DNA from 4 places in the Rhizobium sp. WSM4643 genome. Region 2 is predicted to be linked to each of the others. Evidence: predicted binding sites of a transcription regulator. Region 2 holds the regulator's gene; each other region holds the start of a gene.
What was found. Region 2 encodes LexA, which represses DNA repair genes until DNA is damaged. Its sites were predicted from a motif close to TGTTCNNNNTGTGTTCNG; they were not measured.

Region 1: the regulator LexA is predicted to act here: its motif matches at 3,421-3,438, upstream of N1937_RS01235 (ATP-dependent helicase).
Region 3: the regulator LexA is predicted to act here: its motif matches at 2,157-2,174, upstream of N1937_RS23705 (YifB family Mg chelatase-like AAA ATPase).
Region 4: the regulator LexA is predicted to act here: its motif matches at 2,100-2,117, upstream of N1937_RS02810 (PA0069 family radical SAM protein).

Annotation. Positions count from the first base shown of each region.
Region 1 is NZ_CP104040.1:250,492-258,085, reverse strand. It holds gene murA (UDP-N-acetylglucosamine 1-carboxyvinyltransferase) at 1-608, opposite strand, end outside; gene N1937_RS01270 (hypothetical protein) at 716-910, opposite strand; tRNA gene N1937_RS01265 (tRNA-Thr) at 1,064-1,138, shown strand; gene N1937_RS01255 (DUF982 domain-containing protein) at 1,838-2,080, shown strand; gene N1937_RS01250 (hypothetical protein) at 2,319-2,579, opposite strand; gene N1937_RS01245 (BON domain-containing protein) at 2,691-2,951, opposite strand; gene N1937_RS01240 (hypothetical protein) at 3,112-3,378, shown strand; gene N1937_RS01235 (ATP-dependent helicase) at 3,486-5,543, shown strand; gene N1937_RS01230 (enoyl-CoA hydratase/isomerase family protein) at 5,555-6,604, opposite strand; gene N1937_RS01225 (putative bifunctional diguanylate cyclase/phosphodiesterase) at 6,686-7,594, opposite strand, start outside.
Region 2 is NZ_CP104040.1:1,808,847-1,816,440, reverse strand. It holds gene N1937_RS09255 (pyruvate dehydrogenase complex E1 component subunit beta) at 1-367, opposite strand, end outside; gene pdhA (pyruvate dehydrogenase (acetyl-transferring) E1 component subunit alpha) at 383-1,429, opposite strand; gene N1937_RS09245 (FtsB family cell division protein) at 1,575-1,895, opposite strand; gene eno (phosphopyruvate hydratase) at 2,084-3,358, opposite strand; gene kdsA (3-deoxy-8-phosphooctulonate synthase) at 3,501-4,346, opposite strand; gene N1937_RS09230 (VOC family protein) at 4,343-5,239, opposite strand; gene lexA (transcriptional repressor LexA) at 5,437-6,156, shown strand; gene N1937_RS09220 (ComEC/Rec2 family competence protein) at 6,137-7,594, opposite strand, start outside.
Region 3 is NZ_CP104040.1:4,815,753-4,823,346, forward strand. It holds gene rsmI (16S rRNA (cytidine(1402)-2'-O)-methyltransferase) at 1-68, shown strand, start outside; gene N1937_RS23690 (YraN family protein) at 58-426, shown strand; gene N1937_RS23695 (cupin domain-containing protein) at 541-1,044, shown strand; gene gshB (glutathione synthase) at 1,130-2,077, shown strand; gene N1937_RS23705 (YifB family Mg chelatase-like AAA ATPase) at 2,347-3,879, shown strand; gene cysK (cysteine synthase A) at 4,009-4,971, opposite strand; gene N1937_RS23715 (LysE family translocator) at 5,116-5,733, opposite strand; gene N1937_RS23720 (Dps family protein) at 5,966-6,484, shown strand; gene N1937_RS23725 (DMT family transporter) at 6,529-7,443, opposite strand; gene N1937_RS23730 (Lrp/AsnC family transcriptional regulator) at 7,543-7,594, shown strand, end outside.
Region 4 is NZ_CP104040.1:572,125-579,718, forward strand. It holds gene N1937_RS02805 (ribonuclease HII) at 1-539, opposite strand, end outside; gene N1937_RS02810 (PA0069 family radical SAM protein) at 874-2,031, opposite strand; gene N1937_RS02815 (glycosyltransferase family 2 protein) at 2,171-2,689, shown strand; gene N1937_RS02820 (hypothetical protein) at 2,875-3,210, shown strand; gene moaB (molybdenum cofactor biosynthesis protein B) at 3,338-3,889, opposite strand; gene N1937_RS02830 (4-(cytidine 5'-diphospho)-2-C-methyl-D-erythritol kinase) at 3,889-4,785, opposite strand; gene N1937_RS02835 (tetratricopeptide repeat protein) at 4,792-6,624, opposite strand; gene N1937_RS02840 (polyprenyl synthetase family protein) at 6,759-7,594, opposite strand, start outside.

The DNA of each region.
Region 1 (7,594 bases), 1.6 Mb from region 2:
ACCTCAGGCTCGCGGGCGGCATTGCCGATGACAGTCGTGCCGCGGGCAAGCGTTGCCGCCATCATCACCACATGGGTGGCACCGACGGAGACCTTCGGGAAGGTGTAGCGTGCGCCGATCAGGCCGCCGGCAGGCGCCTTGGCGTTGATATAACCGGCATCGATCTCCATGGTCGCGCCGAGCGCCGTCAGGCCCTCGATGAAGAGATCGACGGGGCGCGTGCCGATGGCACAGCCGCCCGGCAGCGAAACGCGGCAATGGCCTTCGCGCGCCAAGAGCGGCCCGATGACCCAGAAGGAGGCGCGCATCTTCGAGACCAGTTCATAGGATGCGGTGGTATCGACGATGGTGCGGCAGGTGAAATGGATCGTGCGCGCATAGGAGTCTTCCTGGCGCTCGCGCCGCCCGTTGACGGCGACGTCGACGCCGTGGTTGCCGAGGATGCGCATCAGCAGCTCGACATCGGCCAGGTGCGGCACGTTTTCGAGCGTCAGCGTGTCGCTGGTCAGAAGCGAGGCGATCATCAGCGGCAGTGCAGCATTCTTGGCGCCGGAAATCGGAATGATGCCATTCAGCTCATTACCGCCGACGATTCTGATACGATCCATGTGCGCTTACGGGCAGCGCCCGCCTTTCCTGAAAGTTCTGCCTTGAAATAAGGAGTGAGGTGTTTAGGGGATTTATCGACACGCTTCAATTCGCGACGGACGGAACATTACGATTCGTCCATTTTTGCGGCGGGCAGTCCATTTGTTTCGTCGGCTTGGCCGGAACGGCGGGCGCGGACCTGCTGTTTGCGTCTCCCCAGATTTTCCCTGAGCTTTTCGGCGGCGCGTTCACGGCGCAGTTTCGCCTGTGCCTCGATCGCCTCTTTACGGCTCTTCTGGCCGGTTTCGGTCTTGTCGTTCATGTGAGCAGAATTAGCTGAATTCGCGCCAATCCAAAAGTCCCTTGCATCTCTATCCACGCGAAGTTTGATTTTGCGGCTTGCGCTTGTCGTCAAGCTGTGGCAATAGCCGCCCCGTTCCCGCAATTGAGCCGCTCGGCTCCGCGGTCTGGTCCTGCTGCCGTAGCTCAGTGGTAGAGCACACCCTTGGTAAGGGTGAGGTCGGTGGTTCAATCCCACTCGGCAGCACCAGTTTTCCAGCAGGTAATCCACATTGTTTCGTCTGCGCTCGTCGAAGCTCAATGACAAGTGGGAAGCAGTAGGCTCCGATGAGCACAATCGGGAATTTCGGTTACGTCGAGATAATAAGGCATGGACAGCGACAACTCCCACCGTTCAAGCAGATCGACAGTTACCTTCGGAACTCCGTCAGATATACCTTCCACATACCATTGCTCTAACGACTCTGCTAACAGCAAACTTGCGCGAAAGGCAGCTATGTCTATCGCACACACAATGCGGCAGATGGCACGGTCCATATATTTCCGCTGCATTCTCGGAACAAACTCAGTAGAAATACGCGTCAGGAAAGCCTCTTCGGCTGATATCGCTGCACCGTGCGCGAGAGCCGGCATAGATAGCGCCGAGCAGAGAAAAGCAGCCTGGATCAATTTTCGATCTAAAACCATGTCGGAGCCCCCTCAGCTTGCCGAACATGGTAGCGACGGCAGCGCGCCGGCGCTATACAACTTATTTGCGACCGATAAAAATTCCTCTTGGCCTGCGTGCGCACGCAACCTCACCCGCAGGCAGACATTTCGTCTCATCAGCAATCAACGATTCACTATTGTTGACCGCAAAAATCACGCTAGAGTAACTATCGCAAAGTCTCCCCGGAGGAACTGGGAGATGCTGCACTTCGTTTCTGTCGAAAATCGTGGAGGAGTGTCGATGGCAACTGAAAGATGGAACAGCCCGGTCAAGGTTGGTTTCGAAGGTGCCGATGCGCGAACGGTCAATGGGCCGTTCGATGCGCTGAAGTGCCTGGCGGATCTCTGGCCGAGTATGCGCGGGCTTCGTTATATCAAGGCTCGTAGTGCCTGCCGGGCGGCGCTCGATGGGCGCAAGAGCGTGGAAGAGGCAAGAGCCGAGTTTCTGGCGGCCGCCGAAGAGGCGAAGCTGAAGCTGCATTAGCAGTTCGGCAAGGAATTTCGGGGCGATTTTCGCCTTCTGGCGCGCGAGCGTGCCGGAACGGGACAATGCTTTAATTTTAGCTTAACCCTGCAACAAGTGCGTGCCGGATTTCGGCGCAAAGGGCGTTGCGCCCGGTACAGCTGCATCAATAGAAGACGACCAGCCATCATGATGATGGTTAGAGGCTCGTCACCTCTGCGGAAACGCAGGCGAGCCTCGTCTGAGCACAGCGGACGCCTCAGCAGTCCGCGCCGCCCTCACTCTCCACTTCGATATAACCGACACCGATGATCGTGCCATCCGATGCGCGGATGAAGGAAGGCAAATACTGAGGCTCTGCCGGCGTGCAGGCGATGGCCCCGGTATATTCGTTGAGGGCGATCTGGTCCTTCGGCAAAGCGGAATAATTTGTGCCGGTTTCCAGCGAGGCGTAGGCGGAGCTGGCAAAGACACTGCCTGAAATCAAGGTGATTGCCCAAAGGCGAAGAAGCAACGACATGAGGGTCTCCAGCGTTTAGATCCGGCATTTCAACACGCTGGAGAGCACTTGGTTCCCTTCATGCATCGCAAGGACAGGTGAGCAGAGAGCCGGGGCACCCATCTTGCGATTTCAGCGTCGCAGCAGACGGCTGCGCACATAGCCTCGGCCGACGACGCTCTCGGCAATCTCGATCGCCCGCTCGACATCACCCCGCCGGCGTATGAAACCTTCCAGGATTACATATGAGCCCGATATGTCGACGATGATTTCCGCCACTTCGATATCGTCGACTGCATGAAGGGCGCTCTCCACCGAGGCGCGTGTCGCCGCGTCGCTGTGATCCTGACGGCCGGATTCCTCATGGTTCGTGAATGCTGCAAAGCCGAGCACAGTGGCCTCTCCTGATGTCAGTTGATATCCGTTAACGCCTCGGCAAAGCATTTCGTTGCGGTGCGCTGGGCTATTTCCCGTGGACCCTGGCATGGACGATCCTTGGCGAAAGGCGCCGCGGCTTCCATATCTGGCTGCAGTCGAATGAGGGATGATGACGATGAAAGCGCTTCTGCCCGCCTTGCTTGCCGGGGCATTGCTTGCCGGTTGCTCTTCGGCCGATAGGCCGGCGCTGGAACCCATTCCGGGCAGCATCACCTATGGCGGCCAGCCGCGAACGAAGCTCACCAAATCGCCGGTCGGCAGCGTCGTCTACAACCAGTTTTACAACGGAACGGGCCAGCGCGTTGAGGAAACCTATATCCTTCAGCCCGACCGCAGCCTGAAGCTGGTACGGCGCGAGATCGGTCCGGATTTCCCCGACTGAGATGTTGCTTGCGCGCCAGATCGCTTGACAGGGACGGCAATCGCGAACATTCAAGGAACATCTAATCTTTCCCCAGTGATTCTGCGGGAGCCCGACCGGACGGCTGGATGTATCTCGAAAAGCTCAATCCGCAGCAGCGCATGGCCGTCGAGCACGGTACGCTCATCGACGGCAGCCATATTGCCGGGCCGCTGCTGGTCATTGCCGGCGCCGGTTCCGGCAAGACGAATACATTGGCGCATCGGGTCGCCCATCTCATCGTCAAGGGGGCCGATCCCCGCCGCATCCTGCTGATGACCTTCTCGCGTCGGGCAGCCGCCGAGATGGCGCGGCGTGTCGAGCGCATCTGCCGCGATGTGCTTGGTGCAAATGCGGGCGTCATGGCGGATGCGCTTTCCTGGTCAGGCACCTTCCACGGCATCGGCGCGCGGCTGCTGCGCGATTATAGCCAGCAGATCGGCCTCGATCCCGATTTCACCATCCACGACCGCGAAGACAGCGCCGATCTGATCAACCTGATCCGGCACGACCTCGGCTTCTCGAAGACGGAAAGCCGCTTTCCCACAAAGGGCACCTGCCTTGCCATCTATTCCAGGGCGGTGAATTCGGAAACCACGCTCGACCTCGTGCTACGGGACGTCTTTCCCTGGTGCGCGGCGTGGGAGAAACAGCTGCGCGAACTTTTCGCCTGTTATGTTGAGGCCAAGCAGAGCCAGAACGTGCTCGATTACGACGATCTGCTGCTCTACTGGGCGCAGATGGTCGGCGAGACTGTCATTGCCGAGGATATCGGCAGCCGCTTCGACCATGTGCTGGTCGACGAATATCAGGATACCAACCGGTTGCAGGCCTCGATCCTGCTGGCGCTGAAGCCCCAAGGCCAGGGGCTGACCGTCGTCGGCGACGATGCGCAGTCGATCTACTCCTTCCGCGCGGCGACGGTGCGCAATATCCTCGATTTTCCCGCCGCCTTCAGCCCGGCGGCCAATATCGTCACGCTCGATCGCAATTACCGCTCGACGCAGCCGATCCTCGCCGCCGCCAACGCCGTTATCGATCTCGCCTCGGAGCGCTTTACCAAGAACCTCTGGACCGAGCGGCAATCGTCCGAGCGGCCGCGCCTGGTCACGGTGCGCGACGAGGCCGAGCAGGCGCGCTACATCACCGACATGGTGCTCGACAATCGCGAGGATGGCCTCACGCTCAAGCAGCAAGCCGTGCTCTTCCGCGCCTCGCATCACAGCGGGCCGCTGGAGGTCGAGTTGACCCGGCGCAACATTCCGTTCGTCAAGTTCGGCGGGCTGAAGTTTCTCGACAGCGCGCATGTGAAGGACATGCTGGCCGCCCTTCGCTTCGCGCAGAACCCGCGCGATCGGGTGGCGGGCTTCCGGCTGATGCAGATCCTGCCGGGCGTCGGGCCGTCGACGGCGCAGAAGACGCTCGACCTGATGGCCGAGGATGCCAGTCCGATTTCTGCTCTTGCTGCCATGCCGGCGCCGCCGCGCTCGGGCGAGGACTGGACAATGTTCGTTTCGATGCTGCAGGAGCTGAAGACCGGCAAGGCCGGCTGGCCGGCGGAAATCGGCCTGGCGCGGCAATGGTACGCGCCGCATCTCGAACGGCTGCACGAGGACGCAGCGACCCGGCAGGCCGATCTGCTGCAGCTCGAGCAGATCGCTAGCGGTTATGCCTCGCGCGAGCGTTTCCTGACCGAACTCACCCTCGATCCGCCGGATGCGACCAGCGACCAGGCGGGCGTGCCGCTTCTCGACGAGGACTACCTCATCCTTTCCACAATCCATTCCGCCAAGGGCCAGGAATGGACGAGGGTGTTCATGCTGAACGTCGTCGACGGCTGCATACCGAGCGATCTCGCCGTCGGAACAACCGCCGAAATCGAAGAGGAACGCCGGCTGCTCTATGTCGCTATGACACGCGCCCGGGATGGTCTCGACCTCGTCGTGCCGCAACGCTTCTTCACCTATGGGCAGAACTCGCAGGGCGACCGGCACGTCTATGCCTCTCGCAGCCGCTTCATTCCCGCGACCCTGCTGCAGTTCTTCGAAGCCTGCAGCTGGCCGCAGGGAAAATCGGAGGCCGCTCAAGCGCAGGCGCGGCAGGTGCGCATCGATGTCGGCGCCCGCATGCGCGGCATGTGGCGATAACTGACTAGCGTTCAGAGTGAAAGCGGCGGCTCGGCCGGTTTCAGGAATTCCTCGACCCTTGCTGACTCCACAGCCTCGACTGACGCCGGCGACCATTGCGGGTTGCGGTCCTTGTCGATGACGGCGGCGCGGATGCCCTCGAAGAAATCCGGATTATCGAGCATCTGCAGACAGGCGCCGAGCTCACGGCCGAGGCATTCTGCAAGCGAGGTACTGCGGCGGCCGGCTCTCAGCAGCAGCAAAGCGAGCTTCAGGCTGGTCGGTGAACGCGTCAGCAGCACCCGGCGCGTCTCGGCGGCGAAGTCGCCCTCCTCCTCGGCGAGTGCTGCCAGGATCTCCTCGACGCTGTCGAAACGAAATGCGCGATCGATCGTCGTCGCGTTCTGCTTGAGCCGGCTTTCTCCCTGAGGCTCAGAAAGCGCCTGCAGCACGGCATCGACATCGCCGGATGAGCTGGCGCGCGGCAGGCCGGAGAGAGCGTCGACCACCTCGCCTAGCCGCGACGAGGCGATCTGAAGGTCAGCAAGCCCAGCGTGGATCGCATCGGCCGCACCAATATCGAGCCCTGTCAGGCCCAGCCATGTTCCGGCCTCGCCCGGCGCACGGGGCAGCAGCCAGGTGGCACCGACATCCGGGACATAGCCGATGCCGGTTTCGGGCATGGCCAGCCGCGTGCGCTCGGTGACGATGCGGTGGCGGCCGTGCGAGGACAGGCCGACGCCGCCGCCCATGGTGATGCCATCCATCAGCGCGACATAGGGTTTGGGGTAGGAGGCGATCAGATGGTTGAGGCGGAACTCCTCGCGCCAGAAGGTACCTGCAAGGCCATCGCCGGCGCGGGCGCTCTCATGCAAGGCGCGGATATCGCCGCCGGCACAGAAGCCGCGTTCGCCCTCTCCCGTCGCCACGACGTTTACCACCTCGGGATCATCGGCAAAATCATGAAGGGCGGCAGTGATCGTGCGGATCATCGGCAGGGTCAGGCTGTTCAGCGCCCGCGGCCGGTTGAGCCGGATGACGCCCGCAGTCCCTCGCCGTTCGATGATGACTTCGCCTTGCATGGTTCACCTCATTGTTACGACCATGAATAGACGACGACGTAGCTTCGCTCCAGTCGATTCAAGTCCGGTCGGGAGATTGGTTCAGGCAGACAGCGAATTGCGGGCGGAGGCTTCGGCCTCGCACCGGACGGCGTAATCGATGGCAAGTTCCAGCGGCAGCGGCCGCGAGAAATGATAGCCCTGCGCCAGGCGAACGCCCATCGCCTTCAATCCCTCGGCGATCTCTTCGCTTTCGACGCCTTCGGCGACGGAGGCAATGCCGAGATTCTGGCAGAGATTGGCGACCGAGCGGGTGATGTTCATGCAACGGGCGTCGCGATCGAAATTCATCACGAAAGACTTGTCGATCTTCAGCTTGTCGAAGGCGAGACGATGAATATGGCTGAGGCTCGAATAGCCGGTGCCGAAATCATCAAGCGCGATCGAGATGCCGGCAGCGCGCAGCATTGATATCACCTGGTCGGCGGTGTCGAAATCGGAGAGCAGTGCGGTCTCGGTAATCTCGAATTCGATGCGCCTGGGATCGATGCCGGAGCGGGTGATCATGGCGAGCAGCGCCATCGACGTTTCGTGGTCGCAGATATCGCGCGCCGAGAGATTGAAGGACAGGCTCAGATGCCGTGGAATGACCGCCAGCGCTTCGAGCGCCTTGGCAAAGAGGATGCGTGTCATGCGGCCGATGACCGCCGTGCGCTCGGCAGCGGGGATGAAGGCGTCCGGGCTGATACGGCCGAAGCGGGCGCTGTCCCAGCGGGCGAGCGCCTCGAAAGCGACGACGCGGCCGCTCTTCAATTCGACGATCGGCTGATAATCGAGTTTCAATTCCTTGGCGAAATCGTTCGCCTGCAGCTCGAGTTCGATCAGGTGGCGCTGCGTCAGGATCTTCTCGTGCTCGGCCGAGAAGAATTCGACGCCGCTGCTGCGCTTGCTCTTGACCTGGTAGAGGGCGAAATCCGCTTTCTCGTAGAGATCCTCGGCGGTATATGTGCC
Region 2 (7,594 bases):
CGGCCGGAACGGGTGCGGATGCCGGAGTTGCGGCAGCCGGCTTTTCCTCTTGCGCGGCCTGCGGTGCAGCAGCAGGAGCCGGCGCTGCTGCCGGAGCGGACGCAGACATGTCGGATGCGGATTCACCGTCCTGCAGGAGAACGGCGATCTTGGCGTTCACCTTGACGCCTTCGGTTCCGGCAGGAACCAGAAGCTTGCCGATGACGCCTTCGTCGACGGCTTCGACTTCCATCGTCGCCTTGTCGGTTTCGATTTCGGCGATCACGTCGCCTGAGGTGACCTTGTCACCTTCCTGCTTCAGCCATTTGGACAGTGTGCCTTCTTCCATGGTCGGAGAGAGGGCGGGCATGAGGATATCGATAGGCATGGGTTCCCTCCCCGATTAGAGCAGAATGTCGGTATAGAGCTCGGATACATCCGGCTCCGGATCGGCCTGGGCGAAGTCGGCGCTGTCGGCGACGATGTCGCGGACATCCTTGTCGATCGCCTTCAGATCGTCTTCGGAAGCCCAGCCCTTTTCGACGAGGCGTGCCTTCACCTGTTCGATCGGGTCATGCTCGGAGCGCATCTTCTGCACCTCGTCCTTGGAGCGATACTTCGCCGGGTCGGACATGGAGTGACCGCGATAACGATAGGTCAGCATTTCGAGAATGATCGGGCCCTTGCCGGAACGGCAATGTTCGAGCGCTTCGTCGGCGGCCGCCTTGACGGCGCGGACGTCCATGCCGTCGACCTGAATGCCGGGGATGCCGAAGCCGGATCCGCGAAGCGAATAGTTCGACTGCGCGGTGGCGCGGGCGGTCGAGGTGCCCATGGCGTAACGGTTGTTCTCGACGATATAGACGATCGGCAGCTTCCAGAGAGCCGCCATGTTGAAGCTCTCGTAGACCTGGCCCTGGTTGGCAGCGCCGTCGCCGAAATAGGCAATGGAAACATTGTCGTTGCCGCGGTAGCGGTTTGCGAAGGCAAGACCCGTTCCGAGCGAGACCTGGGCGCCGACGATGCCGTGACCGCCGTAGAAATGCTTCTCTTTCGAGAACATGTGCATCGAGCCGCCCTTGCCGTGGGAATAGCCGCTGCGACGCCCGGTCAGTTCCGCCATGACGCCGCGCGCTTCCATGCCGGTTGCCAGCATATGGCCGTGGTCGCGATAGGCGGTGATGACCTGGTCGCCTTCCTTCTGCGCCATCTGCATGCCGACGACGACAGCTTCCTGACCGATGTAGAGGTGACAAAAGCCGCCGATGAAGCCCATGCCGTAAAGCTGACCGGCCTTCTCCTCGAAGCGGCGGATCAGCAGCATCTCGCGATAGGCCTTCAGCTCTTCATTGCGATCGAAGTCGGCTACCGGGCCGCCATTCGATGCTTTGGCTGCCGGTTTTGCTGCAGTTTTGCGGCTGGAAACGGTCGCGGTCTTTCGCGGCGCCATTCAACCCTCCCTATGGGTTTGTCGTTTCTTGGTGGCGCGTACCATAGGGAAGAAACATGACCACAGCAATGCCATAATTGCATGGCTCATATTCCGCTCTAAATTATTGGAAAAACAACGGAAATTCCAATTAACCTGTTTTCGGTTAATTGGAGTAATGGTTGAAGACGACGATCTCGTCCGCACGCGACATGTTGAGCTGATAACGCGCTTTTTCGTCCAGCATATCCTTGTCGAGCGAACCGTCACTCAGCAGCGCGACCTGATTTTCCAGATGTTCGCGCTTCGCCTTCAAGACTGCAAGCTCTTTTTCACGCGCGACACGCTGATGCTCGAACGTCTCCGTCGCGCGCAGGCCGTAATCGCCATGGATGCAATGATAACCGAAATAGGAAAGGAAGGCGACCGTCATGGCCGGAATGACGAAGCGACCGATCTTTCTCTTCTTATGATGCTTTGTCCACATACACGCATGCTCTTGAACGCATTACCAATTCGTTCAATCTAACGCGCAGAGATTAACCGTTCGTTGACTCTAAAAACCGCGCAATAAAAAACCCGCGCCGGTGAACTGACCCCCGAAAGTTGGACATCCAACCTTCGGGGGTCAGTTCACGGGAAGGCGCGGGTCAAGCCATTGGAAATCAGATCCGATCAGCCGCGAATGATCGAGCGGCCGGCATACTGGGCCTGCGGGCCGAGGCCCTCTTCGATGCGGATCAGCTGGTTGTACTTGGCAAGGCGGTCGGAGCGCGACAGCGAGCCGGTCTTGATCTGACCGCAGTTGGTGGCGACCGCGAGATCGGCGATGGTCGAATCTTCGGTTTCGCCGGAGCGGTGCGACATGACGGCGGTATAGGCCGCCTTGTGCGCCGTGTTGACGGCGTCGAGCGTCTCCGTCAGCGTGCCGATCTGGTTGACCTTGACGAGGATCGAGTTGGCGACGCCCATGCGGATGCCGTCGCGAAGACGGGCGGAGTTGGTGACGAAGAGATCGTCGCCGACGAGCTGGGTCTTTTTGCCAGCCAGGTCGGTCAGCGTCTTCCAGCCGTCCCAATCGTCTTCGGCCATGCCGTCCTCGATCGAGATGATCGGATACTTGCCGGCGAGCTCGGCCAGATATTCGGCCATGGCGCCCGATTCCAGCGTGCGGCCTTCACCTTCGAGAACGTATTTGCCGTCCTTGAAGAATTCGGTCGAGGCGCAGTCGAGGCCGAGGCACATGTCGTCGCCCGGCTTGTAGCCGGCTTTCTCGATCGACTTCATGATGAAGTCGAGGGCTTCCGGCGCGCTCTTCAGACCCGGTGCGAAACCGCCTTCGTCGCCAACATTGGTGTTGTGGCCCTGGCTAGCAAGCTCCTTGCGCAGCGTATGGAAGACTTCCGAACCCATGCGCACGGCTTCGGCGATCGAATCGGCGCCGACCGGCAGGATCATGAACTCCTGGAAATCGATCGGGTTGTCCGCGTGGGCGCCGCCGTTGATGATGTTCATCATCGGCACCGGCAGCAGGCTGGCGGAAGCACCGCCGACGTAGCGGTAGAGCGGCAGGCCGGACGCCTGGGCGGCAGCCTTGGCGACGGCGAGCGACACGCCGAGGATGGCGTTGGCGCCCAGGCGCGACTTGTTCGGCGTGCCGTCCAGCTCGATCATGATGTTGTCGATCTGGATCTGGTTTTCGGCGTCGATGCCGCCGATCGCGTCGAAGATCTCGGTGTTGGCGGCTTCGACCGCCTTTTCGACGCCCTTGCCCAGGTAGCGCTTGCCGCCGTCGCGCAGTTCGACCGCCTCATGCGCGCCCGTCGAGGCACCCGAGGGAACGGCCGCGCGGCCCATGCTGCCATCTTCGAGATAGACATCGACTTCGACGGTGGGGTTGCCACGGCTATCGAGAATCTCGCGGGCGATGATATCGGTGATTGCAGTCATGGGTTCTTCCTGCTCGGTGGGTGATAAGTCGGTTCGAAACCTGTCTTAGTCGAAGGCGTGCAAATTACAATGCTGCAATTTCCAGCCCTTCGGACCGTGTTCGGATCTCGCCTATAGCACGATCATGTCAGGCTGTTGAACGTCAAGCCTTGGCGACCGCATCGAAGGCGAGTAGCTTTTCAAGCAGCCGCGGCATGTCCTTGAGATAGACCATGTTGGGGCCGTCGGAAGGTGCATTGTCGGGGTCCTGGTGGGTTTCGACGAACACGCCGGCGATACCGGTAGCCACCGCTGCGCGCGCCAGCGTTTCCACGAATTCCCGCTGACCGCCGGAGGATTCGCCCTGCCCGCCCGGCTGCGCCACGGAATGGGTCGCATCGAAGATAACGGGGGCGCCCATCGCCGCCATGATCGGCAGCGAACGCATGTCGGAAACCAGCGTGTTGTAACCGAAAGAGGCGCCGCGCTCGCACAGCAGCACGTTCGGATTGCCACTGGCATTGAGCTTCTTCAGGACGTTCTTCATATCCCAGGGAGCGAGGAACTGGCCCTTCTTGACGTTGACGACGCGGCCGGTCTTGGCCGCGGCAATAAGAAGGTCGGTCTGGCGGCAAAGGAAGGCCGGGATCTGCAGGACGTCGACGATCTTTGCCACCTCGGCGCATTGTTCGGCGGTATGAACGTCGGCCAGGACGGGAAAGCCGAATTCCTTCTTGAGGTCGGCAAAGACCTCCATGCCCTTTTCGATCCCGATACCGCGTTCGGCCGAGAGCGAGGTCCGGTTCGCCTTGTCGAAGGAACTCTTGTAGACGAGGCCGATGCCGAGCCTTCCGCAAAGCTCCTTCAGCGTGCCGGCAACCATGAAGGCGTGGTCGCGGCTCTCCATCTGGCAGGGACCGGCAATCAGCGACAGGCGGCCGGTATTGGAAAAGGTGACCTGGCCTTGGCCTTCGCCGACCCTGACGTCGGAATTCGTATCAGTGCTCATCGTGTTTCCTCGAAGGCGAAGAGCGTGCCCTGCCCGGGCGCGGGCTTCACCAGAATGCGATTGTTCTTGCGCGTGTATGTCACCCCGTTAGCAGCCAAATGCGCTTCTGTCACGGCAAGATCGGCAACAGCAAAGAGGATTGCCCGGCCGCGCAGGCCGCGATCTGCGGATGAGCCGGCGATGTCGAAATAGGCCTCCAGCCCTTCTGGCGTCATCAGACCGATTTTCGCATTCGACGCCGCGACATTGACGCCGAAACCGGTTTTCTCGACTGCCGATTGCGCCGCTGCAAGGCCGACGAAGGCAGCGAATGCGGCCGGTTCCGGCGCGCAAAGCGCGATCTCCGTTATGCCGGTCACGCCATTGGCATGCGTCTCCAGCGCGGCGCGGTCGGCCGGCAGCGGATTGATACGCTCGACGGTGAAGAGCAAGAGATCAGGCGCGCGCAGGTCGCCGGCAAAAGCCAGCTTGAAGCCGGCAATCGTCTCGGAGCCGTCCGGCATCGTCATCGGCCGGGTGAACTGCAGCATCTCCCCGGCGCTCGACCCGTTGCCGACGAAATCCTGATGATCGATGCCGGCATCCTTGCTGCCGAAGGCCACCGCCGAAAGCCCCTCCGCGCCGCAACGGAAGCGGAAAGCCCGGTTGCGAGCGGTGAAGACATTGCCTCGTCGCGCCGATGCCTCGCTCTCCTCGACGCTCGCGATCCCGAGCGGCTCCAGATAGGTCTTGTCGGCAAAGAAGACGCAGGCATTCTCCGTCCCGAAGGGGTGGCGCGCATCGGCGGCAACGGTGAAGCCGAGCTTGCCGAGCCTTTCGCGCGCCAGATCGATGTCGACGACCGGCAGCACGACATGATCCAGCGGGTACGGTTTGGTGGAATGCGTGTTCATCATATCCCTCCTCAAATCGGCAAGAGATGTGCGACAGCGCCACCCTCAATGCAAGACATGTGTCCAATCCGGCGAATGAAAATAAGAATCTCGACGAGTTGGTGCCAAGTTTTACGGAAATTTAGCTACTTGCGGAACACATATGGAACATATAGTGTCTGTTCTGGATTTGTTTCAATCACGAGGTCACAACGTCGATGCTCACGCGCAAACAACAGGAGCTTCTCCTTTTCATTCATGAGCGCATGAAGGAATCCGGCGTTCCGCCATCTTTCGACGAAATGAAGGATGCCCTGGACCTCGCTTCGAAGTCCGGGATTCATCGCTTGATTACAGCGCTCGAGGAACGTGGCTTCATTCGCCGCCTACCGAACCGGGCCCGCGCGATCGAGGTCATCAAGCTTCCGGAGGCCTACAGCCCCAGCATCCAACCGCGGCGTGGCTTTTCGCCGAGCGTCATCGAGGGCAGCCTCGGCAAGCCACAGCCGGTCGCCGCTCCTGCCCCTGCAAAACCCGTCGCCGACAACGGCAACTCAGTCTCCGTGCCGGTCATGGGCCGCATCGCCGCCGGTGTTCCGATCTCGGCGATCCAGAACAACACCCACGACATCGTCGTTCCGGCCGACATGCTCGGTTCCGGTGAACATTATGCGCTGGAGGTCAAGGGCGATTCGATGATCGATGCCGGCATCTTTGACGGTGACACCGTGATCATCCGCAACGGCAGCACCGCAAGTCCTGGCGACATCGTCGTTGCTCTCGTCGACGACGAGGAAGCGACACTCAAACGCTTCCGCCGCAAGGGCGCCTCGATCGCGCTCGAAGCCGCCAACCCGGCTTACGAGACCCGGATTTTCGGGCCGGACCGTGTCAAGGTTCAGGGCAAGCTCGTCGGTCTTATTCGCCGCTATCACTGACCTTGGCTAGACCGGGCTCGGTAAAACTATTGCTGCGCCAGTCATAGGCGCGATGGCGCATCCATGGCCGCGACAATGCATCGAATGCGGTTGCGACCTCCAGGCCGGCGCCCGTGAAACGCAACTCGACGGAACCGGTCCTGCGCAGCGTTTCACCGGTGAAGAGCGTCGCACCTGAGCGGCAGCTGTTGAAGCGCAGGCGGACCGACGTCACGACGATATCGGCGGCGTCGCATGCCGGGCCGAGATAGGCGGCATTGTCGATGACGGCCACGACATGGCCATTGCCAAGCCTTGATGCGCACCAGGCCTTCTTGACGCAGGAAAAGCGGTTTGTGTCGCCGGCCGCTGCGGCCGCTCGCATCGCGGTCCTCGCCTCGTTCTGCTGATCGCGGGAAAGCCTGACGCGGCGGTCTTCTCCCTCCGGCGGGATAGCAGGACCATCCAGCATCTTCGGCGGATCATGCGTCGGCAGGACCAGCGCTCTCTGCCATTGGTCGAAGATGAAATCCGGCGGTCGTTCACGGTTGGACGCCATTGCTGCCGCCTCGACGACCGCGACGAGATTGCCATCCTCCGAAATCACCAGATCCGGCGGCCGGGGAACCGGTAGAAGCAACAGGATGAGCGTCGAGACTGCGATGATCGATGTGCCGGAATGGCGCAGTCGCGTCCGGAGCAGCGTCAGCAGAAGAAAGCCTGCCACGGCGACCGCGAAATACCAGCCGGGCAAGCGGCCAACGTCGATATTGCCGCCCCAGCCGGATACCGTCTTTGCGACCGCGATCACCAGATCGAGGCCGAATCCGACGACCTTCCAGGCCCAAACATCCAGACCGAAAGGCATGAGCAGCATCGCCAGCAGCCCGGCCGGCATGACGATAAAGGAGATGATCGGCATCGTCGCGAGGTTTGCCGGCAGGCCATAGGCGGTCAGGCGATGAAAATGCTCGATCGAAAACAGCGCGGTTGAAAAGCCGCCGATCAGCGACGTCAGGAAGACGCCGCCGAAGAAACCCGCAACCGTAACGACCGGCCTGATGATCGGCAGCTTGAAGAAGGCGTTTTCGCGGACGCGCCGGTCCTTCCACAGCTGATAGCCCGAGACCAGCGCCAATGTCGCGGCAAAGGACATCTGGAAGCTCGGACCCAAGACCTCGGACGGCGAAATGGCGATGATGACGAGCGCGGAGAGCGCGACATTGCGCAGGCTGATCGACGGCCGGTCGAAGAAGACGGCAATCAACATGATGGCCATCATGATGAAGGCGCGTTCGGCAGAGACCCCAAAGCCCGAGATCAGGAAATAGGCGGTCACGGCGATGAGCGCGCCGGCGGCAGCGATCTTCTTCGTCGGATAGGCCTCAGCGACGCCGGGAAAGAGGCTGAGCAACATCCGGAACCCAACGAAGAAGATACCGGCCGACAGCGCCATGTT
Region 3 (7,594 bases), 1.8 Mb from region 2:
TCACCGGCCTGCCGCGCAAGGTGCTCTACCAGCGCCTGCTGGAGATCAAGAACGCTGATGGGCGATAGTGATCTCACCGCCATCAGAAGGAAGGCGCTGCGCCGGGGCCGCATGTCGGAATATGTCGCGGCCGTCTTCCTGATGCTGAAGGGCTACCGCATCCTGGCTCTGCGCCACCGCACCCGGCTCGGCGAGATCGACATCATCGCCCGTAAGGGCGATCTCGCCGTCTTCGTCGAGGTCAAGGCCCGCCATGGCGAGGCGGCGGCGGTCGATGCCGTCTCTATCGCCGCGCAAAAGCGGATCCGGGCGGCAAGCGATCTCTGGCTCGCCCGCCAGGCAGATCAAGCCCGCCTTTCCCAGCGTTACGACATTGTGGCGATTATGCCCGGCCGATTGCCGCGGCACTTTATTGATGCCTTCTGACCTCCTTTCGACCCGTTGGAGTTCCGGATCGTTAAACTTTTAGTTTCCGCGTGAACCAGGTTCTTACGACTCTCTGCTACCCCCTCGGTAGGGATAACAATTGGGGGTTGTTTCATGGCCTGGAAGCTGATGCTTGCAAGTGCGGTCGCCACGGCCGCGCGCTCCGTGCCGTATGCCGTGGCGAAGCCGGCCGGCAAGTCTTTCGTCGCACATGCGAGCGATCTACTGCCGCTGAAATCCACGCCAATCAATCCGGACTGGATCGTCAGCGGCAATCCGCAGGCCCGCACCGCCGAACATTCGCGCGGCCATGACGAGGCGTCACTAACGGCGATCTGGGATTGCACGGCGGGCGAATTCCGCTGGTATTTCGGCTGGGACGAGACGGTGATGATCCTCGAAGGCGAGGTCCATATCACCGCCGAGGACGGCACCGAACGAACGCTCTGCGCCGGCGACGTCGCCTTTTTCGCCGGCGGAACCTGGGCAAGTTGGCGGGTCGACAATTACGTCCGCAAGGTCGCCTTCCTGCGCAAGCCCTTCCCGAAGCCCTTGGCGATCGCCTACCGCCTCCGCAACATGTTGCGCAACAACGGCAACCAGGGCATCGCTGCCTGAAAACCGCGACCGGAAGCCCTTGATTGCCCGTTGCGTTTGATATCTGGCCGACCTACATCTGTCCGGCATTCAGCGAGGGATGGAAATGGCCAAGATCACCAATGTAGCGGTCCAGATGGACCATGTCGCCGGCATCAATATCGCAGGTGATTCCACCTTCGCCATGAGCCTGGAAGCCCAAGCGCGCGGCTACAGGCTCTTCCATTACACCCCCGAGCGCCTGAGTTTTCGCGACGGCAAGCTTTATGCCAGCGTCGAGCCGATGGTGCTGCGCGACGTCAAGGGCGATCACTTTGAACTTGGCGCGCCGGAGCGTGTCGATCTCTCGACTATGGATGTCGTGCTGCTGCGCCAGGACCCGCCCTTCGACATGGCCTATATCACCTCGACGCATCTGCTCGAGCGCATCCATCCAAAGACGCTCGTCGTCAACGATCCGGCCTGGGTGCGCAACTCGCCGGAAAAAATCTTCGTCACCGAATTCTCCGACCTGATGCCGAAGACGCTGATCACCAAGGATGCCGACGAGATCCGCCGCTTCCGCGACGAGATGGGCGATATCATCCTGAAGCCGCTCTACGGCAATGGCGGCGCCGGCGTCTTCCATTCGACCCGCGACGATCGCAACCTCTCTTCGCTGCTCGAAATGTTCGGCCAGCTTTTCCGCGAGCCCTTCATCGCCCAGCAATATTTGCCTGACGTGCGCAAGGGCGACAAACGCATCATCCTGGTCGACGGCGAATTCGCCGGCGCCATCAACCGCGTGCCGGCCGAGCATGACAGCCGCTCCAACATGCATGTTGGCGGCCGCGCCGAGGCGACCGAGCTGACGCCGCGCGAACAGGAAATCTGCAACCGCATCGGCCCGGCGCTGAGGGAACGCGGCTTCCTACTCGTCGGCATCGATGTGATCGGCGACTATATGACCGAGATCAACGTGACCTCGCCCACCGGCATCCGCGAGGTGAAGAAATTCGGCGGCGCCGATATCGCGAGCCTGCTTTGGGACGCGATCGAGCGCAAGCGCGGCTGAGCCTGCTGCCCATGACCGTTCTGGTCCCGCGGCCGAGCGCAACCAAGGTCACAACGAATGCCTGACTACGTTCTTTGATTGTTCTTGTTTTATTCCGGCGTCCATGCCAGATTGCAACCGCTGGCCTTAATGCCTGTCGCCCAAAAGTGCGAAACGGTTTTGGGGCCACGACATGCATCAAATAAAGACCTGAAGCGCATCGCATCGATGCGACGCGCTTCAAGGGTCGGCGGGCGGTATCGTAGAATTTGCGGCAAGGGGATGGGCATATGGTCGCGCGTGTCAGTACGGTGGCATTTCAGGGCATCGAAGGTGTGCCGGTCGAGGTTCAGGTCATGGTCGCGCCCGGCAAGGTCGGCATGCAGATCGTCGGTCTGCCCGACAAGGCGGTTGCCGAAAGCCGCGAGCGCGTGCAGGCGGCCCTCCACGCCTCCGGCCTGGCGCTGCCGGCCAAACGCGTGACCGTCAATCTGGCGCCGGCCGACCTGCCGAAGGAAGGCTCGCATTTCGACCTGCCGATCGCGCTTGCCCTGATGGCGGCGCTCGGCGCCATTCCCGCCGATGCGCTGTCGGATTTTGTCGTCGTCGGCGAGCTCAACCTCGACGGAACGATCGCCGCCATATCAGGCGCGCTGCCGGCGGCGATCGGCGCCAATGCGCTCGGCAAGGGGCTGATCTGCCCGGCCGAAAGCGGCGCCGAAGCCGCCTGGGCAGGCGCCGAGGTCGATATCCTCGCCCCGCGCAGCCTGATTGCCCTTGCCAATCATTTCCGCGGCACGCAGGTCCTGTCCAGGCCGGAAGCGTCGATCCGCGCCAATGCCGCAAACCTGCCGGATCTTGCCGAGATCAAAGGCCAGGAAAGCGCCAAGCGGGCGCTCGAAGTCGCTGCTGCCGGCGGTCATAATCTTTTGATGGTCGGTCCTCCGGGCTCCGGCAAGTCGATGCTGGCGGCCAGGCTGCCGTCGATCCTGCCGCCACTTTCGGCCGCCGAGCTGCTGGAGGTGTCGATGGTCCATTCGATCGCCGGCCAGCTCTCCGGCGGCAAGCTTTCCGATCGAAGGCCCTTCCGCACGCCGCATCATTCCGCCACCATGGCAGCCCTCGTCGGCGGCGGGATACGCGCCCGCCCGGGCGAAGCCTCGCTTGCCCATCACGGCGTGCTCTTTCTCGATGAGTTTCCCGAATTCACGCCGCAGGCGCTGGATGCGTTGCGCCAGCCGCTCGAAGGCGGCGAATGTGTCATTGCCCGCGCCAACCACCGCGTCTCCTATCCGGCGAAATTCCAGCTGATCGCGGCAATGAACCCCTGCCGCTGCGGCATGGCCGGCGAGCCCGGCCATAGCTGCGCCCGCGGCCCGCGCTGCATGAGCGATTACCAGGCCCGCATCTCCGGCCCGCTGATGGACCGCATCGATATCCGCATCGACGTGCCGGCCGTCTCCGCCGCCGATCTCATCCGGCCGATGGCCGCCGAAACCAGCGCCGACGTCGCCCGCCGCGTCGCCCGCGCCCGCGAGATCCAGCAGGAGCGCTTCGAAAGCGCCGGCGCAAAAGGCATCGGCACCAATGCCCGCTGCTCGACTGCGATGATCGAGAAACTGGCCGAGCCCGATGCCAGCGGCCTGCAGCTGCTGCGCGACGCCGCCGAGAAGATGAAATTCTCCGCCCGCGGCTACCACCGTGTCCTGAAGGTCGCCCGCACGCTGGCCGATCTCGACGGCAAACCGACCGTCGGCCGCATCCATCTCGCCGAAGCGATTTCCTACCGGATTGCTGGGGAGAGATTGACGGCGGCGGCGTGAGGATAGAAGCGAATAGGAGTACGAATAGGGAATAGTTAGCTAATTGGCTTGCCTGAATGGCAAACCGTTTCGCACCCTATTCGCTATTCGCTATTCGCTATTCGCTATTCGCTATTCGCTATTCGCTATTCAGCTCCCAAGCCCCTCGAACAGCGCCGTCGAAAGATAACGCTCGGCGAAAGAGGGGATAATGATGACGATGTTCTTGCCGGCGTTCTCGGGACGGACACCGACCTTGATGGCCGCCGTCAGCGCCGCACCCGAGGAGATGCCGACCGGTACGCCTTCGAGCCGGGCGACGAGGCGCGCCTGTTCGAAGGCTTCGTCATTGGTCACGGTGACGACCTCGTCATAGATGCCGGTATCGAGGATCTTTGGCGCGAAGCCGGCGCCGATGCCCTGGATTTTGTGCGGGCCGGGATTGCCGCCGGAGAGGATCGGCGAATCGGCCGGCTCGACGGCGATGATCTTGATCTCGGGCTTGCGGCTCTTCAGCACCTGTCCGACGCCGGTGATCGTACCGCCGGTGCCGATGCCGGAGACGACGATATCGACCGTGCCGTCGGTATCATTCCAGATTTCCTCGGCCGTCGTCTTGCGGTGGATCTCGGGATTGGCCGGGTTTTCGAACTGCTGCGGGATGACGGCATCGGGAAGCGACGACGCCAGTTCCTCGGCCTTGGCGATGGCGCCCTTCATGCCCTTCGGTCCCTCGGTCAGCACCAGCTCGGCGCCGAGCAGCGCCAGCATCTTGCGGCGCTCGACGGACATCGTCTCCGGCATGGTGAGGATCAGCCGATAACCCTTGGCGGCGGCGGCAAAGGCGAGCGCGATGCCGGTGTTGCCGGAGGTCGGCTCGATCAGCACCGTCTTGCCGGGGGTGATCTTGCCCTGGGCTTCGAGGCCCTCGATCATCGCCACGCCGATACGGTCCTTCACAGATGCGATCGGGTTGAAGAATTCGAGCTTGCCGATCAGGTTCGCGACGACGCCTTTTTCCCGCGCCAGCTTGTCGAAGCGCACGAGCGGCGTGTCGCCGATGGTCTCGGTGATCGAAGAATAGATGCGGCCGCGGCCGGGCTTGTGCGACATGGGTGCTCTCCCTTTGAAATCCTGCTCCTGAAATCGAGGGGAGAATAGGGTCAAAGGCCCGTCTAGGCCAGACCGCGTTCGACCTGGAGGAGCGATCAGGAGAGAAAAAAACCTTTGAAAACCGTTTCTTGCCGAATGTTTATTTCAGGCCGCCCGCGTGGCGATAAAGGCGGCCGTGCCAGCGAGGATGCCGGCGGCTACCCGGTTCAGCGCCTGCAGGGCGCGCGGCTGTTTCAGCATCGTGCGGGCCCGCGAGGCAAGCAGCATATAGGGCACGAGCACGACGATCAGCACCACGAAGGTGACGGCGAGCAGGATCGCATAATCTCGCAGGCCGATATTGCCGATATCGATCAGCGTCGGCACCAGGGCGACATAGAAGAGCATCGTCTTCGGATTGCCGAGCGTCACCAGCAGGCCGGAGAGGAAGGATAGGCCGATATTGGTGGATTTGCGTGCCGCGATATCCTGCGGCAGCAGCCCCGCTGTCCAGAGTTTCCAGGCAATGTAGCCGAGATAAAGGGCGCCGGCGATCTTGATGACGATGAAAACCTCGGTGAAGGTCTGCGCTACGAAGGCCAGGCCGAGAATGACTGCCGTCAGATAGGTCATGTCGCCGAGCACCAGGCCGAGACCCATGAAGAAGGTCTCGCGGAAATTCGAGCCGAGCGCACGCGCAACGATCGCGGTAATCCCGGGTCCCGGAATGGCCGCGGCGATGAACAGCGCTCCGGCATAGGTGATCAGGACGGTGAGGCTCATCTTCTTAACCCTCAGGGTTCAACCGCCCATCTATAGGCAAGCGCTGCTTCCTCATCAATGCATTGGCGCTGATCGGTCCATAACCATAAGGAATAGGTCTGCTGGACCATGATCTACTTGGAAAGCGACCAGGCCTTGCTATTTCTCTCTCTGCAAATGCGCGATCAGCGCGGCCCGCCGCGGTTTTCCCGGCCGGTGGCGCTGGAGATTTTCATTACCAAGGAGAGATTAAATGTCCCATACGCCGGCCGAAACCCGCAGACTTTCGCCACTCAAGACGCCGTCCAGCCTGTCGACCAACGCCATTACCGATATTTCGGCGGCGCTGACCGCACTGCTCGCCGATGTCTTTACGCTTTATGTGAAGACCAAGAATTTCCATTGGCACATGTCCGGCCCGCATTTTCGCGACTATCATCTGCTGCTCGACGAACAGGCGGAACAGATCTTTGCGATGACCGACGACATTGCCGAGCGTGCCCGTAAGATCGGCGGCGCGACGCTGCGCTCCATCGGCCAGATCGCTCGCCAGCAGCGCCTTTCGGACAATGACGCGGATTTCGTCACGCCCGAGGACATGTTGTCGGAACTGCGCGAGGACAACGCTCAGCTGGTTTCGCTGCTGCGCGAGGTGCATGGCCTCTGCGACGAGCATAATGATGTCGCGACCGCCAGCCTGATCGAGAACTGGATCGACGAGGGCGAGCGCCGCACCTGGTTCCTGTTCGAAACGACGCGCCCGCAGAGGTAATGTCGGCACCAGGCGTCTCAGCCATCCCTATCGAAACGCCCGGTTCAGCTCTCCAGCGCCCGCGGCCGCAGCCAGCGCGGCGTCCAGCCGAGATTCATGCCGGCGGCGGCAAGAAGAATGATCGCTGCACCGGCGATCTGCATCGGCTGCAGCGCGTGGCCGAAGGCCAACCGGTCGACGAGGATCGCCGCGATCGGATAGATGAAGGACAGGGCGCCTGTGAGATGCGTCGGCAGCCTCTGGATCGCGCCGTAGAGCAACACATACATCAGCCCGGTATGAACGACGCCGACGGTCACCAGGATCGCCCAGCCTCCTGCATCTTGCGGCGGATTTGAAAAGTCCGTGATCGGCGCCAGCATCAGCATGCCGGTGGCGACCTGGATGAGCGCGATCAGATGCGGCGGCGTGCCCTTCAGCCATTTCGCGGCAAGGGCTGCGAGCGCGTAGAAGAAAGCCGCACCCAGCGCCATCAGGATGCCGAGGCCGTAACTGTCAGACGCCGCCCCGCCTGTCCCCGGTTTTGCCTCGACGATGGCAACCATGCCGGCGAAGGCCAGTGTCAGCCAGAACAGCTTGGTGGCGGTGATCTTCTCGCCGAGAAAGAGCGCGCCGAGTACCAGCAGCATGAAGGGCTGGGTGTTGTAGACGGTCGTCGCGATCGAGATCGTCGCATGCGAATAAGAGGCAAACAGCAGCAGCCAGTTCAAGACGATGGCGATGCCGCCGAAAACGGCGATGCCGAAAGCGCGCAGCGTGATGATGCCGGGCCGCAGCAGCCCGAGAGCGCCGCAGATGATAAGCAAAGTGAGCCCGCCGAACAGGCAGCGCCAGAAGACCACGCCGCTGACCGGCTGGCCCGACATGACGACGAACCAGCCGATCGTCCCCGAGATCAGCATCGCTGCCGTCATTTCCGCCGTGCCTCTTTTGATGTCGCTGCCCATGATTGCCTCCATTTCGGTGGCATAAGAATATTGCGGCCAGGGGCAATTTTATATAAGGATAGAAAGGGAGATGACCGATATAATCTAATAAAAGAAGGAAAATTGATCGCCATGGCTAATGATGTGCAATCGCTCGACGAAATCGATCAGGCCATTCTGGAGG
Region 4 (7,594 bases), 1.2 Mb from region 2:
TCCGGAAATACCTTATGCGCTCGCGCCATCATCCGGTCACGCGTCACCTTGGCGACAATCGAAGCGGCGGCGATCGAGACCGAGCGGGCATCACCCTTGACCACGGCCTGTCCGGGGCAATCGAGGCCGGGCGGCACGTCGAGGCCGTCGGTCAGCACGTAGCTTGCCGGAATGGCGAGGCTGCAGATGGCGCGGCGCATGGCGTCGAGGCTTGCCTTGCGGATATCCGTCTCGTCGATACGCGTCGAACTGGAGGAGGCGATGGAAACGGTCGCAGTTGCCAGAATCTGCACGAACAGTTCCTCGCGCCGTTGCGCCGAAAGCTGCTTGGAATCGTTCAGACCCTCAGGGATGCGCCGGGGATCAAGGATGACGGCAGCAGCCACGACGGGTCCCGCCAGCGGCCCGCGGCCTGCCTCGTCGGCACCGGCGACCGGCCAATGGCCGGCCTTGCGGGCTTTGAGTTCCAGTCGGAAATCCGGCACGAGCGGAACCGTGTCGAAAAGCAGGGGAGAATCGGGTGGCGTGCGAGGTTTCATGCGGCTGAACCTCGCACGCCAACCCGATTGCCCGCAAGTCCCCGGATCAGGGCGGCGGCCGGGGACGCTCCGGCGGATGGTGGCGGTCAGGGCCATCCGCGGGAATTGCGCTCGGGGCTCGAAAACAGGGCGGTTTTGTCGAGCTGCCGATGCGCAAGCTAGAAGCAATTCCAGGAAAAGTGTGCAGCGGTTTTCCGTCCGGAATTGCGTAAAGGTTAGAGGAAATTCCAGGAAAAGTGTGCAGCGGTTTTCCGTCCGGAATGGCGTAAAAGGTTAGAGGAAATTCCAGACAAAGCGCGAAGCGGTTTTGCCGGAATTGCGTGGAAACAAAAGGTTAGAGCAGCGATAGTTGCACGCCGCTGCCGTCTGGCGGCACGAACAGATCGTCGCGTAGCGGCACGCTGCGGCGCGTCAGCTCGAAACGCCGGGCTGCCATTTCAAAGCGCCGGGCGATCTGCCAAGCATAGGGACCGGCGCCTTTCATGCGCTTGCCGAATTCGGCGTCATAATCCTTGCCGCCGCGCATCGAGCGCACCAGCGACATCACATGCCGGTAGCGATCGGGATAATGCTGCAACAGCCAATCGCGAAACAGCGGACTGACCTCGAGCGGCAGTCTGAGGATGACATAACTCGCCTCGGCAGCACCGGCAGCCTTGGCCGATTCGAGGATGCGCTCCAGCTCGTGGTCGTTCAGCGCCGGGATGAGCGGGGCGGCCATCACAGCCGTCTGGATGCCTGCTTCGGCCAGCGTGTGGATCGTCTCCAGGCGCCGCGGCGGCGTGGCGGCACGCGGCTCCATCGTCCGGGCAAGCTTGCGATCCAGCGTGGTCACCGAGATGCCGACACGCACCAGATTCTTGCTTGCCATCTCCTGCAGAATGTCGAGATCACGCAGGATCATCGCCGACTTGGTGACGATCGAAACTGGATGGTTCGCCTTGTTCAACACCTCAAGAATGCCGCGCATGATGCGCCATTCCTTCTCGATCGGCTGATAGGGATCGGTATTGGTGCCGATCGCGATCACCCGCACCTTGTAGCCGGGCTTGGCGAGTTCCCGCTCCAAGAGTTTTGCCGCATCGGGCTTGGCAAACAGCTTCGTCTCGAAATCGAGCCCCGCAGAAAGCCCCATATAGGCGTGTGTCGGCCGGGCGAAACAATAGATGCAGCCGTGCTCGCAGCCGCGATAAGGATTGATCGAGCGGTCGAAGGAAATGTCCGGCGATTCGTTACGGGTGATCGCCGTGCGCGGTTTCTCGACCTGCACTTCCGTCTTGAACGGCGGCAATTCTTCCCACGTCTGCCAGCCGTCGTCGACGGTCTCGCGCTGCTGCGCTTCGAACCGACCTGTCGGGTTCAGTCCCGCGCCGCGCCCACGCCGCCGATCGACCTCGACCCTCAGACCGGAGGAAACGATCATCGCATCGGCAATATCTGCCGTATTGGCAGGCGCGAATGCGGTCTGCCCTGCCAGGGACTGCTCTCTCATCGGATTCTCCCGCGGCGGAAAGCCATCGCTCCCGCTCGTTTTGCTGATTAAATTCCTATCCGCAAAACGAGAACAGTGCAAGAACAAAATGAGGAAAACGGCGCTGGCAAAAATTTGTGCGGCGCATTATAAATAGTCAATGTTGACAGTTGTTCTCGAATGTCAGGATCAGGAATCTGAGCTGGCACAGACTTTATCGGTATTGGTGGCGGGCGCGGTGGAGGGGCTGGTGAGCGATGTGGTCGTGCTCGATCACGGCTCGCGCGACGGCACCTCGCGGGTGGCCGACGCCGCCGGCTGCCGCTTCCATTCGCAATGGGATATCAAGGACATCGTCCGCGCCGCCCGCGGCGAATGGCTGCTTTTCGTCGAGCCGGGTGCAAGACCCCAGGCCGGCTGGATCGATGAGATCGCCGAATATGTGGCGCTGAACAAGCTGCCGGCGCGCTTCACCGCATCCCGCGGTTACCGGCGCCCGTTCTTCCAGCGTGTCGGCCGGACCGTGCCGCCGCTGGAACTCGGCTTTCTCCTGCCGAAGAAGCAGGCGCTCGCCATCGCCAAAAGCGGCATGCGGCTCACCGAATTCGTCAAGGGCCAGAAGCCGCGCCGGCTGGCGAGTGAACTCATTCCCTCCTGGGTCGCCCGCGCTGCGCGCTAGGTGTTGCGGCCTCTCCATCGTTCGCGCAAAAGATGGCGCCCAATAGGATTTCGCGCTATAATTCAAACATGGCGCCGTCGAAGCGCCTCGCTTCGCAACGGAATGGCCATGGAATGCCGGTGAACGGCAGAACAGGTCAGCAAAATCTCCTTTTCTGCCGGGTTCCCGGCGAAAGGAGGTGCGTCATGACACGCGGTAGGGTCTACGGCGTACGCAGTATGGTCTACGGCCTCATAGCCGTCATATCGCCGACAATGGTGATCGCGCATCCGCATTCGGCAGCATCGCAGATGATGCGCAGTTGCGCAGGCCGACCCGAAATCGTCAATTTCTTGGACAAGAACTTCGCCGAAAAGCTCACGGCAGTCGGACTGATCAACCAGAACGCCATTCTCGAGGTCTATGCCGCCGAAAGCGGCACCTGGACACTCATCGTCACGGATGTTCACGGCATAAGCTGCGTCCTGCTGTCGGGTGATAGCTGGGACACGATGCCCGTCCTGCCGGGCATTGCGACATAACGCATGTCGCGCAAAAGTGTGCTGCGGTTTTGCGATAACGACATGCGTAAAAACAACGACCTGAAGCGCAGGGAGCGAATCTGAAAGATTGCGACGCGCTTTAGGCGATGCCGCTGTTGCAGGCAGTCTATTTGGTCGCGCCGCGTTTCAGGTGCTCGTCCAGACGCGGCATGATCTCGACGAAATTGCACGGCACGCTGCGATAGTCGAGCTGTCCTTTCAGAATGCCGTCCCAGGCATCCCGGCAGGCGCCGGGCGAACCCGGCAGCACGAAGATGAAGGTGGCGTTGGCAACACCTGCCGTGGCGCGCGACTGGATCGTCGCCGTGCCGATCTTCTCGTAGGAGATCCGGTGGAATATGGCGGAAAAGCCGTCCATCCGCTTTTCGAACAAAGGTTCCAGCGCCTCGGGCGTCACATCGCGGCCGGTAAAGCCGGTGCCGCCAGTGGTGATGACGACGTCTATATCTTCGTTCTCAGTCCAGGCCTTCACTCGCGCGGCAATCTTTTCGCGATCATCGGGCACAATTCCCCGGTCGACCAGCCTGTGGCCCGCCTCCGTGATCCGCGCCGCCAGCGTGTCGCCTGACTTGTCTGTCTCCGGCGTGCGGGTATCCGAGACAGTCAGAACCGCAATGCCGACCGCGATGAAGGGCCGTTTTTCGTCCAGATCTGCCATCATGGGCCTCCCGAAACGGTTTCCGTCGCCTGGAAATACCAGTCAGGGCGCACGTCGTGAAGAGCTGCCGCCGCATCTTTGGCAGCAGTTATGCTCGCAAATATGCCGAAACAGGTGGCGCCGGAACCGGACATGCGGGTCAAAAGCGCGCCCTTCGCTTGCAGCATCGCCGAGATCTCCGAAATCTCGGGCACGAGTTCGCGCGCCGGCGGCTCCAGGTCGTTGCGGGCAGCAGCAATTACGGCGAGCCAGTCGGCAGTCTGAAGCCGGCTCGGTGCCAGGCGCAGAGCCGGATTGTTTTTCTCCGCCAGCCGGCGGAAGACCTCGGGCGTCGAGACGCCCTTCAGCGGATTGGCGAGCACCATGGCAAAGGCCGGCAGCTCCGGCACAGGTTCGAGCTCTTCGCCGATGCCGCGCGCAATCAGCGGCCGGCTCGCAAGGCACATCGGCACGTCGGCGCCGAGCTTCAGGGCGAGAGCTGCGAGCGCCTCCTCGGGCAATGTCGCGCCCCAGAGCCGCATCAGCCCGCGCAGCGTCGCGGCCGCATCGGCCGAGCCGCCGCCGATGCCGGAGGCAACAGGCAGGTTCTTTTCCAAATGGATGCGGACGGGGAAGGCGAGGGGACCGATCGCCTCGCGCAGGAGGTCGCGCGCCTGCAGCACCAGGTTGGTGCCGCCATCGCCGGCAAGTACCTCGCCGAAACGGCCAGACAGAAAAAATTCGTCGGCCGGCGACCGCGTGAAGCCCAGCCGGTCGCCATGATCTGCGAAGGTCACCAGCATATCGAGCAGATGATAGCCATCCGGCCGCTGGCCCGTCACATGCAGGGCCAGATTGATTTTTGCGCGCGCCTCCTCGGAAACGCTAGAAGCGCCGGTCAGGCCCTCGTCAGGCATGGCCCGTCAGGATTTCTTGTCGACCGGCGGCGGGATGACGGGCGCCGGATCCGGCTGCTTCTTGTCGGCCGCCTTGGCATCGTCGCTGGCGGGAGGCAGGCCGTTGGCGACCTTGTCCTTGATCTTCGGGATCTCGGTAGCTTCGGGCTCGGAGCTGAGCGCCCGGTTCCACTGGTAGACGGCCTCGAGCTTGCGGCCGACGCGCCAGTAGGCGTCGCCGAGATGGTCGTTGATCGTCGCGTCGCCGGCCTTGATCTGGGCGGCGCGCTCCAGCTCGTCGACGGCATCATCGAAGCGGCTGAGGCGGAAATAGGCCCAGCCGAGCGAATCGATGATGTAGCCATCGTCGGGGCGAAGGTCGACGGCCTTCTTGATCATGCCGAGACCTTCGTCGAGGTTGCGGTTCATGTCGATCCAGGAATAGCCGAGATAGTTCAGCACCTGCGGCTGGTCGGGATTGAGCTCCAGCGCCTTGCGGAAGTTCGGCTCCGCCTGGTCCCACTTCTTCAGCCGCTCATAGGCAATGCCGCGCTGGAAGAAGACGCTCCAGTTGGCGCGGCCGGGAATGGGGCCGATCGCTTCGACGGCCTTGTCGTAATTGGCGGCCATTGCCTCGTAGTCCTTGGCGTCGGAGAGCACGCTGCCATAGGCGAGGTAACTGCGGATGTCCTTCGGGTCGGAGGCGATCAGCGCCTGCAGGTGCTTGCGCGCCTCGTCCACCTTGCCGCCCTGGGCAAGGGCAAGACCGAGCTGCAACTCGGAGATGCGCCGCATCGGCGAATTCTCCGGCACCTTCTTGTAGAGCGCGATGGCGCGGTCCATCTGGTTCTGCTTCTCGGCGATGCCGCCGAGCAGCACCAGCGTATCGGCGCTGTTCGGATCGAGCGCATTGGCCGTCTGCAGGTACAGCGAGACGATGTCCTCGGCGCCGTCGCGGTTCAGCGCCCCGCCGACGGAGAAGAGCACGCCGGCAGCCCCTTCTTCGGCCGTCTTGACCTGCTGTTCCTGCTTCTCGTTCTTTTCAATGCTGTCGCGCAGCGCGTTCAGCGGCGCATAGTTCGGCAACAGGTTGTCGCCGACGGAAACGGCGTCGAGCGCCTTCTGCTTGTTGCCTTGTGTTGCTTCGAGGCGGGCAAGCGCCATCACCGCGCGCATGAAGGTATCCGGCGCCGTTGCGCCGCCTTCCTTGTCGAGCACGGCATCGTTCAGATGCTGACGGGCGGCTTTCACGTCGCCGGTGACGATGGCGATCGCCCCGGCATTGTAATTCTGGAAGATGCGGAACCAGTCCGGCCCCTTCATCTTCTCGACCATGGTGAGTGCTTCCTTGCCGCGGTCGGCGCCGACGCGGGCCCAGGCGAGCAGCAGGTCGTTCATCATCCGGTCGAGATCGTTCGGCCCCTTATATTTCAGGATGGACTCGGCGGTCTTGTAGTCGTCGCGGCGCACGGCATCCATGCCGCGCACGATCGTGGTGATGCGCTCGACGGAAGGATCGCCTTTCAGGTCGTTGGCATATTTGACGCCCTCCTTGATGTCGCCACTGAGCAGCAGCGAGATCATCAGCCGCTGGCGGATCTCGGGATTGCCTGGCTCGATCTGCAGCGCCTTCTTGTAGAGCTCGATCGCCGTTTCGTAGTCATGATCGACATCGGCGGTGCGCGCCGCGAGGAAGGCGCCGGAGAAAGTGGTCACGCTGTCCGCATCAAAGTGAGCGGCCGTACCGGCATCGTCTGCCTTGGCCGCATCCTCGGCGTTCACGCCGCCGACACTGCCCAGCGAAAGGACAGCTGCAAGCGCTGCGCTCGTAAGAAGACGGATGGCAAGTCTCTGCCGCATTAGGAAACCTTTCTTCGACAGCGTCCCGACAAATGCTGCCGGTCGCAAAACCAGTTGCGATCACTGATTCACAACAGGATGGCTTTTTTGAAGCGGCGCTGCAAGAAAATCAGCCTGCGATCAAGGACGTTTGATCAATTGACGCGCTCGATGCAGAAGTCGATCACTTCCATCAGGGCGGATTTCCAGACCGTATCGGGAAGGGGCGCAAGCGCGTCCCGTGCGATCGTTCCGTAATGGATCGCGCGGCCGATCGTGTCGCTGAGCGTGCCATATTTGGTGATCAGCCCCAGCGCTTTTTCCAGATTGGCGTCGGTGCTGTTGCCGGCTTCGATCGCATCGCGCCAGAAGGCGCGCTCGTCCTCGGTGCCACGGCGATAGGCCAGAATGACGGGCAGGGTGATCTTGCCTTCGCGGAAATCGTCGCCGACATTCTTGCCGAGATCGGCCGCCTTGCCGCCGTAATCAAGCGCGTCGTCGACGAGCTGGAAGGCGAGCCCAAGATTCATGCCGTAGGATTTCAACGCATTGCGGCCGGACCGGCCGATCTCGGCGACAATCGGCCCGACTTCGGCGGCAGCGGCAAAGAGGGCCGCCGTCTTGGCGCGAATGACGGAGAGATAATCGTCCTCGGTCGTCTCCATGTTCTTGGCGACGGAAAGCTGCAACACTTCGCCTTCCGCGATCACGCAAGCCGCGGAAGACAAGACGTCCAGCGCATCGAGCGAGCCGACATCGACCATCATCCGGAAGGCCTGGCCGAGCAGGAAGTCGCCGACCAGCACGCTTGCCTGGTTGCCCCAGATCATCCTCGCCGTCGATTTGCCGCGGCGAAGATCGCTCTCGTCGACGACGTCGTCATGCAGCAGCGTCGCCGTGTGCATGAACTCGACTGAGGTTGCGAGCTTGACGTGGTTTTCGCCCCTGTAGTCGAACAGCGAGGCGGAAGCCAGCGTCAGCATCGGCCGCA